DNA from 2 places in the Carnobacterium sp. 1290_CSPC genome. Region 1 is predicted to be linked to the other one. Evidence: predicted binding sites of a transcription regulator. Region 1 holds the regulator's gene; the other holds the start of a gene.

Evidence for each region. Region 1 encodes NrdR, which represses ribonucleotide reductase genes. Its sites were predicted from a motif close to ACACNATATATNGTGT; they were not measured.
Region 2: a site for NrdR is predicted at 2,223-2,238, ahead of nrdH (glutaredoxin-like protein NrdH). Genes of this name have one in related genera too.

What each region holds. Positions count from the first base shown of each region.
Region 1 is NZ_JVVG01000024.1:168,616-173,003, reverse strand. Features, by position in the region: gene mutM (DNA-formamidopyrimidine glycosylase) at 148-981, shown strand; gene coaE (dephospho-CoA kinase) at 1,022-1,630, shown strand; gene nrdR (transcriptional regulator NrdR) at 1,710-2,222, shown strand; gene AC973_RS02295 (DnaD domain protein) at 2,245-3,795, shown strand; gene dnaI (primosomal protein DnaI) at 3,798-4,388, shown strand, end outside.
Region 2 is NZ_JVVG01000048.1:5,491-9,878, forward strand. Features, by position in the region: gene trpX (tryptophan ABC transporter substrate-binding protein) at 1-136, shown strand, start outside; gene AC973_RS03260 (ABC transporter permease) at 149-1,039, shown strand; gene AC973_RS03265 (ABC transporter ATP-binding protein) at 1,039-1,839, shown strand; gene nrdH (glutaredoxin-like protein NrdH) at 1,954-2,175, opposite strand; gene AC973_RS03275 (peptide ABC transporter substrate-binding protein) at 2,510-4,120, shown strand; gene gdhA (NADP-specific glutamate dehydrogenase) at 4,284-4,388, shown strand, end outside.

The DNA of each region.
Region 1 (4,388 bases):
AAAACAAACTGGCACCTCTTTTCTATCCTATGGAATAAAATGAACAAGTATGTCAGATATCTTGCAAGGTTTGCCTCCTGCTTGTCTTTTCAATAGGCAGGTTTTGCATTAGAATAGAATAAAGAAGAGATAGTAGAAAGTGGTGTAATGATGCCAGAGATGCCGGAAGTGGAGACGGTTAGACGTGGTCTAGAAGAAATTGTTATTGGCAAGAAAGTATCGTCTGTGACAGTGACTTGGCCAAGAATTATTCAGGCAGAAGGTGGCGTGGAGGCTTTTGAGAGACGGATGCCCGGCCAGCAATTAGAGAAAGTAGGTCGAGTAGGGAAATTTTTACTTTTCTATTGGACAGATGTGACATGGATTGCCCATTTACGAATGGAAGGCAAATACCTATATGAGCCAACCGATAGCCCGGTAGACCAATATACCCATGTTATTTGTCATCTGACTGACGGTCATGACCTTCGTTACCGAGATGTTCGGAAGTTTGGCCGGATTCATATGGTTGAAAAGGCGGATACTGAAGCAGAGATTGCCAAGCTGAAATTAGGTCCTGAGCCAAACGGTTTAACCTTTACTTATCTGCAAAAACGATTTGATAAGACAACAAGATCCATCAAGGCAGTACTCTTAGATCAAGGGGTTATTGCGGGAATTGGCAATATTTATGCGGATGAAATCTTATTTGCAGCGAAAATCCACCCTGAACAAAGCGCTAGATCGTTATATGATGAGGAAATCCAAGCCATTATCACTGAGAGTCGTCGGATTATGGCGTCAGCCATTGAAGTTGGTGGGACAACGATTCGAACCTATACCAATACCTTTGGTGAGAATGGTCAATTTGCCGATTATTTAAAGGCCTACGGGAAAAAGGGACAACCCTGTCCACGATGCGGCACTGAGATTGAGAAAATTAGCGTGGCTAAAAGAGGAACGCATTTCTGTCCACATTGCCAGCGCATTCACTTGCAGTGAAATATATTACATCATCTATTTAAATTAAAACGGAGGCACTATGAGTCATATTTTAGGACTAACCGGCAGTATTGCCACAGGTAAATCAACAGCAAGTAAATTTTTTAAGAAAGCCGGGTTTCCAGTCATCGATGCAGATTACGGGGCACGGGTGGTTGTTGAACCCGGACAACCAGGTTTAGAGTCAGTTAAAGCGCATTTTGGAGAGGATATTGTCTTTCCTAATGGGGTTTTAGACCGCAAAAAACTGGGCCAAATTATCTTCTCAGATGATAAGGAACGAGAGAAACTGAATGAACTATTACGTCAACCTATTCGCGACTGGTTAAACAGTCAAAAAGACAAGTATGAAGCGGAAGGCCATGAACTGATTGTCATGGATATTCCTTTATTATTTGAAGGGAATTTCGCGGATGCATGTGACCAGGTGATGGTTATTTATGTGTCAGAAACCATTCAATTAGACCGGTTAATACAGCGGGATAACTTAACCTCAGTTGAAGCTTTTCAACGAATGACTTGTCAAATGTCCATTGAACGAAAAGCCATGATGGCGGATGTGGTGATTGATAATTCGGGTTCTATTCCAAATACTGAACAACAACTGGATGCATGGATTGGCATCTCTGGTTTTCAACCGCTAAAATAGTGGTTGAATAGCCTTTGTGCTATAATAAATCGAGCAATTATTCAAGTATATTAAAATTGAAAGCAGAGGTGTCAAATATATGCAATGTCCAAATTGTGCTTCAACCAATTTAAAAGTAATTGATAGTCGACCAGCGGAGAATAATACCTCTATTCGTCGACGTCGAGAGTGCTTAGAATGTGGCGCCCGTTTTACCACTTTCGAGCGCATCGAACGAACCCCCTTATTAGTCGTTAAACGTGACGGAACCAGAGAGGAATTTTCTCATGAGAAAGTTTTACGTGGTCTGATCCGTTCTGCTGAAAAGCGTCCTGTATCAGCTGACCAACTTGAACAGTTAGCCAATGACGTTGAATCTGAGTTGCGGTCTCGTAGCCAAAATGAGGTGCCAGCTTCTGAAATTGGGGAGTTGTTGATGGCAGCTTTACCAGATATTGATGAAGTGGCTTATATTCGTTATGCTAGCGTATACCGACAATTTGAGGATCCGACTGTTTTCCTAAGAGAAATCGAGCGATTAAGAGGGCGGAATGACCAGGCTGAAAGCGACGTGAATCCCGAAGAGTCAAACCAAGGTCATGTAGCAGACTAAATATTTCACAGAAGGGAGGGTAATGCCAGTGACATACCCATGGCAAAATTTAGATCCAAAAGGGCTTGTTCAAATTACCCAACCCCACTGGATTTCAGATATTGACCAGCAAGTCCTACTTCACCTATACCAACCCATTATTGGTGGCATTGCCTACGCCTTTTACCAGACTTTATATGCCAATATTCAATTGTCTGACTTTGCCTCAATCCCTTTGCGCCACTTCGATTTGATGGAACAAATGGTGGCCGGTAAGGAGCAATACGTGAAGGCCAGACGGCAACTTGAAGCAATTGGCTTATTACAAGTTTTTGAAAAAAGTAGTCACACAAGCCAAGATGATGTGACGACGATTTATCAATTACAAGCACCATTGGATTCTAAGCATATTTTCTCTGATCCAATTATGTCTAGTCTATTAATGGACCGGTTGGGTCAAGACCGCTATCAATTGATGCTAGACAAGTTTTCAATCAAAATGCCAGTAGACTTGAAATCAGGAGATTGGACGGAAGTGACTGCTACTTTCCAAGATGTCTACCGATTACCAAGTCAATACTATCCCATTTCGGATGAGATTGAGGATAAGTTGGTAGCTAAAAATAGTCAAACCAAGGCAACTACAATCACTAGTTCAACCTTAGATATGAACACCTTAAAAGAGTTGCTGCAATCGTCATTCATCTCTGAAAAAGCTATTACAGCTGAAGTGAACGAGATGTTTGTATCCTTACATCAACTCTATGGTTTTGATGAGGTGGACTTGAAAGAATTGGCCTTATCAGCGACTGATCTAAGGACCAATACGATTGACGTACGCAAGTTGCAGCGCCTGGCTTTAGACAAATCGAGCAGTCAAACAGGTATAAGCAATGTTCAGTCAGCAAAGGCATCTATACAAGGGACTAGTAGCGGTTTAACGGACCGGATTACAGTTTCAGAGGCCAAAGGCCGCCAGCAGGCAGATCAAGCTGATCAACAATGGCTAGGGAAAGGGCTCTCAAAAGAAGAGTTGTCATTTTCTAAATTGGCTAGGTCTTATCCACCAATTGCCTTTGCCAAATCAATTAAGGAACAAAAGGGCGGCTATCTCACTAAGTCCGAGGGGAACGCCATTACTGAGTTAATCCAGTCAGAAGTGATTCAGCCGGCGACCTTAAATGTAATGGTGCAATTCTGTTTGATTGAGTTGGAACAGAACCGGCTGACGCGCTCATACCTAGAGAGTGTTGCTGATGACTGGCGTCAAAACAAGGTGGTTGAGCCTGAAGAAGCCATGTTATACTTGAAGCAACGTAAACAGAAGAGTGCTGAAAATTATGAAAAACGACAAAAAAACCGGATGGCTAAAGGTCGTTATCAGACGCAGAAGCAGTCAGTTAAACCAAAATGGTTAGACCCTGATTCAAGACAGGATAAATATCAAAAACCAGTGGTGGCGCCAAAGGCAGGTGACCAAGAAGGGCCTAAGCAAGACACGGCAGTCAAGCAAGAAAATAAGGCATCCTTAAGTGCGCAAGAAGCAGAAATTCAACAATTACTGCATTCATTAAATCAAAAAGAAGGTGAGTAAGTATGGCTGACAACAACCAAATGAAAAATGTGGGGGACTCATTAAAACAGCAGTTCAACCGCAACCCCATGTTCAAAGAGCGACAAGCAAAAATCGAAGGCATTGTTCAAAGTGATCCAGATGTCCAGGCTTTTCTTGCCAAACATCAGTTAACCTTTGAAGATGAAATCGTGAAGAAATCATTTTCAAAATTATATGAGTTTGCGCGCGAGAACGGTAACGATGCTTTGGGCCAAAAGAAATTCGTCCAATATGCGCCAAATTTGATTATGAACGTGAACTTTATCGATGTGGATTATCATCCAACTGAAGCCTTTATCCAACAACAAGAGGCCGAAGAATTGAACAAGCGGGTGACTATGGTCTCTATGCCGAAAAGTCTGCGGTCAGCTTCTTTTGAAAAGATGACGAAAGATGACTATCAAGACCGATTTGAAGCGATTCAAAAGAGTCTACAATTTATTTCAGCCTATACCAGTAAGCCAAATGCCTATCATAAGGGTTTGTACCTACATGGGCAATTTGGGGTTGGGAAAACCCATATCCTGGCTGCTTTAGTAAATACTTTGGCTGAGCATGGGGTCAAATCTACC
Region 2 (4,388 bases), on a different contig from region 1:
TATCTATAATGACAAAACAGATACCTACATCAATACACCTAAAGCTGAAGAATTGGGCATTAAACTACCTCAAGAATTGATTGATGCGGCAATTGATGTTAACAGTGACGAATACGCTGAATTAGTTGGCGAATAAGGAGGGGACCATATGGACATGATAATTAGTGCTTTTTCTCAAGGGACAATCTGGGCTGTAATGGGTCTTGGAATCTATATTACTTTTAGAATTTTAAATGCACCGGATATGACAACTGAAGGGTCGTTTGTATTGGGTGGTGCCATTGGTGCCCAAATGCTTTACTTTAATATTGATCCTTTTGCGACATTGTTGATTTCATTTTTAGCAGGTATGGCTGCAGGTGCTATTACAGGGTTTTTAGTAACGCGCTTGAAAATTAATCCGTTATTAGCAGGGATTATTACCATGACAGGGATTTACTCAATCAACTTGAAAATCATGGGTAAGGCCAACATGTCATTATCAACGGTGACGACTTTAAAAAACGCGATTGCTGGTTTATCCTTGCCACGTAATGTAGATACCATTGTGATTGGTTTAATCGTTGTAGTAGCTATTATTTTACTGTTAACTTATTTCTTTAAAACAGAAATGGGGCAAGCTTTGATTGCAACAGGTGATAACATGCAAATGGCTAAATCACTAGGGATTGAAACGTCAGAAATGACTATGCTTGGTTACATGCTAGCCAATGGATTGATTGCTGTTTCAGGTTACATTGTCTCTACTGATAACGGCTATGCTGATATTCAAATGGGTGTTGGTACTGTTGTTATTGGTTTAGCTTCTATTATTATCGGGGAAGTCCTATTCCGCAATGTGAAATTAGGGGTTCGCTTTATCACGATCCTAGTGGGTTCAATTATTTATCGTTTACTATTAACGATTGTCTTAATGATGAACTTTGAAGCGAATGACTTCCGTCTATTCTCAGCAATTATCGTTGCTCTATGTCTGGCTGTTCCAACCATTCAAAATAAAGTGGCTGACTACCGTGAATACAGAAAGGTGGCTAAATAATGACGACCTTATTAGAAATTAACCAAGCAAAAAAAGTATTTAACAAACGAACACCGGATGCCTTTGCAGCCCTAGATGACTTATCATTAATAGTAGAGAAGGGCGACTTCATTACCATTGTTGGGGGTAACGGGGCAGGGAAATCAACCCTATTGAACGCCATTGCCGGCACCTTCCTGTTAGACTCAGGTGCCATCACTTTAAACGATAAAGATATTAGTCGTCTTGCTGAAGAGGACCGGGCTAAATTTGTTTCCCGAGTATTCCAAAACCCGTCAATGGGGACAGCACCACGTATGACCGTTGAAGAAAACTTATCATTAGCTTTGAAACGCGGTCAAAAACGAGGTCTAGGTTTAGCTATTAAAGATGACAACCGCAAACAATTCCAAAAGGCATTAAGCCAATTGCATTTAGGCTTAGAAAATCGATTGGATGCTGAAATCGGCTTATTATCCGGAGGGCAAAGACAAGCGATTGCCTTATTGATGGCAACTATCACTAAACCAGAAATTTTACTATTAGATGAACATACAGCAGCTTTAGACGCAAAGACATCTAAACGTATTCTAGAAATTTCATCTGACCAAGTAAAAGACCACAACCTAACAGCCTTAATGATTACTCATAACCTACAAGATGCCTTACTATATGGTAACCGGATGATCCTTTTACACCACGGTAAAATTATTAAAGATTTTAGTAAAGAAGAAAAAGACCAGTTAACAGCAGGTGATTTATACCAAATCATGGCTGACTTGGCTGAATCAGACTATCAAGAACAAGAAAGTTCTATTTAACCAAATAAAAGCGTCACAGTCCAAATCCTAAATCATGATGATGAGGAAAAGGGCGTGACGCTTTTTTTATAAAAACGACTGAAGCTTATCCTTCAGTCGTTTCATTTAATTTGATTAAACTAATTTTGCTAAACGGTCTGGTTGGAAACCATAGAAAGCTTCTTCGTTTTCAGCAACGATTACAGGTACAGCTTGGAAGCCCATGCCTTTAACTTCAGCTAATGCTTCTTCTGATTCTGTAATATCGATTGTTTGAAATTCGATTTCTTTTTCAGTTAGATATTTTTTTGTGAAATTGCATTGCATGCAATTTGGTTTTGTATATACAGTTACCATTATTATCCCCCTAAATATGCCACATGTAGTTGTGATTTATCTTATGAACACAATATATAGGGTTTATAGTCCTGAGTCAAGTTGTTTAGCTCAAAATCTTTTTGCAAAAAATGTAACTCGTTCTAAAAGCTTGATGTATGGGAATTTCCAAATCTATCAAAATTTAATGAGTATTTAGAAGTGCAAATTTGGTACTTCATTCATTATTAATGATCGAAACAACCAAGTTTAAATTCTACCAAAAATAAAAGCCCTTGTCACTTGTAACTTGAAAACAAGGGGGACAATTGTATAATGAATCAAATGCTATCAAGAAATGTGGGAGGTAATATATATGAAGAAAATAGCGTTGGGACTAGTGGCAGCAGCAATGCTTGCGGCTTGCGGTGATTCGGGCGAAAGTACAGAAAAGATATTGAATATCCAATCCACGGATGAAATTCAATCAGCTGATACGGCCTTTGCAGCATCGAATATTGCGACCATCACAGCCAATATGAACTTTTATAACGGTTTGTACACGTATGATTTGGACAACCAATTAATTGCGGCTGATGCAGACGATATGCCGACTGTTTCCGAAGACGGAACTGTCTACACCATCCAGTTGAAGGAGGCAGCGACTTGGTCAAACGGCGACCCTGTAACCGCAGATGATTACGTCTATGCATGGCAACGAATGGTTGATCCTGACTTGGGTGCACCCTATGCCTATATGTTTGACGGTACAATCAACAATGCCACAGAAATCATGGCTGGCGAATTAGATACCAGTGAATTAGGTGTTCGGGCAGTGGATGATAAAACTTTGGAAATCACCTTAGAAAATCCAACAGCTTACTTTAAAGATCTTTTGACCGTACCTGCTTACTACCCTCAAAATCGAGAGGCAGTTGAAGCAGCAGGTGACAAATACGGGTCTACCAGTGACTCTGCTGTCTATAACGGACCATTTGTTTTGACTGAATGGGATGCAGCGACTGGAAACACTTGGACTTTTGCAAAAAATGACCACTACTGGGATGCTGACAATGTGAATTTAGATACGGTTAATTTCCAATACCTACCTGAAACAGCAACCGCACTAAATTTATACGATTCTGGCCAATTAGATGTCATCGAATTAACTGGTAACTTTGCGGTCCAAAATCAAAATAATGAAGACTACAAAACTTATCCAATCCCGCGGACGAATTATATCGAAGTTAACCACGAAACACCGGGATTAGATAACTTGAATATCCGCCGTGCCCTCTACCAAGCCATCGACCGGGAAGCTTTTGTAAATAATATTCTACAAAACGGTTCAATTGCTACCACCGGCTTCGTATCACGTGAAGTGGCTTGGAACCCTGAAACTGAAGGTGATTTTAGAGATGATGCGACGATTGAAACAGATTACAATTTAGAAGTTGCCCAAGAAAATTGGGAAAATGGTTTGGCGGAGGCTAACCTAGAAGGATTATCTTTAGAGATGGTTGCGGCCGATGACGAGGAAAGTCAAATTTTTGCGGAGTATATTCAATCGCAATTAACAGAAAACCTGCCGGGTATTGAAGTTACCATAAAGACTATGCCGTCATCTGCTCGATTTGCAGCCTTATCTGATGGAGACTATGACTTAGGCGTCACTTTCTGGCAAGCTGATTTCGGGGACCCAATAAACTATTTAGAACGTTTTGATTCTACTATTACCCGGGGGAACTACCAATACGAACAATTAGATGAATTGGTGGCCCAAAGCCGCGCGCAAGCCCTTGACCCAAGTGGTAGATGGGAAACGCTGATTGCGCTTGAAAAAGCTGGTTTAGATGACTATGCTGTTCAAATTCCAGCGTATCAGTCCTATCAAGCAATTTTAGAAAATCCACAAGTATCTGATATCAACCGACCAGGTCAATCATATATCAACTATAGATGGACCGATATTCAGACAGCGGAGTAGGGTAATGACAGATAATCTAACGTAATAGACGGTACTTTCAAAATTCCGTGTAAAAATGTTTATCATTTTGTCGTAAAAAACTTTTCTTCTTTGGCGATTTTGTATATAATAAGTACTGTTCTCATTATATTGTAATAATTAAGAACAGAAAGTAGGAATTAACATGAATGCACAAGAATATATTAAGGTCACTCAAGAAAGATGGCACAAGCAATACGAAGCTGAACCAGAATTCATCCAAGTTTTAGACGAATTCTTAGATTCTGTT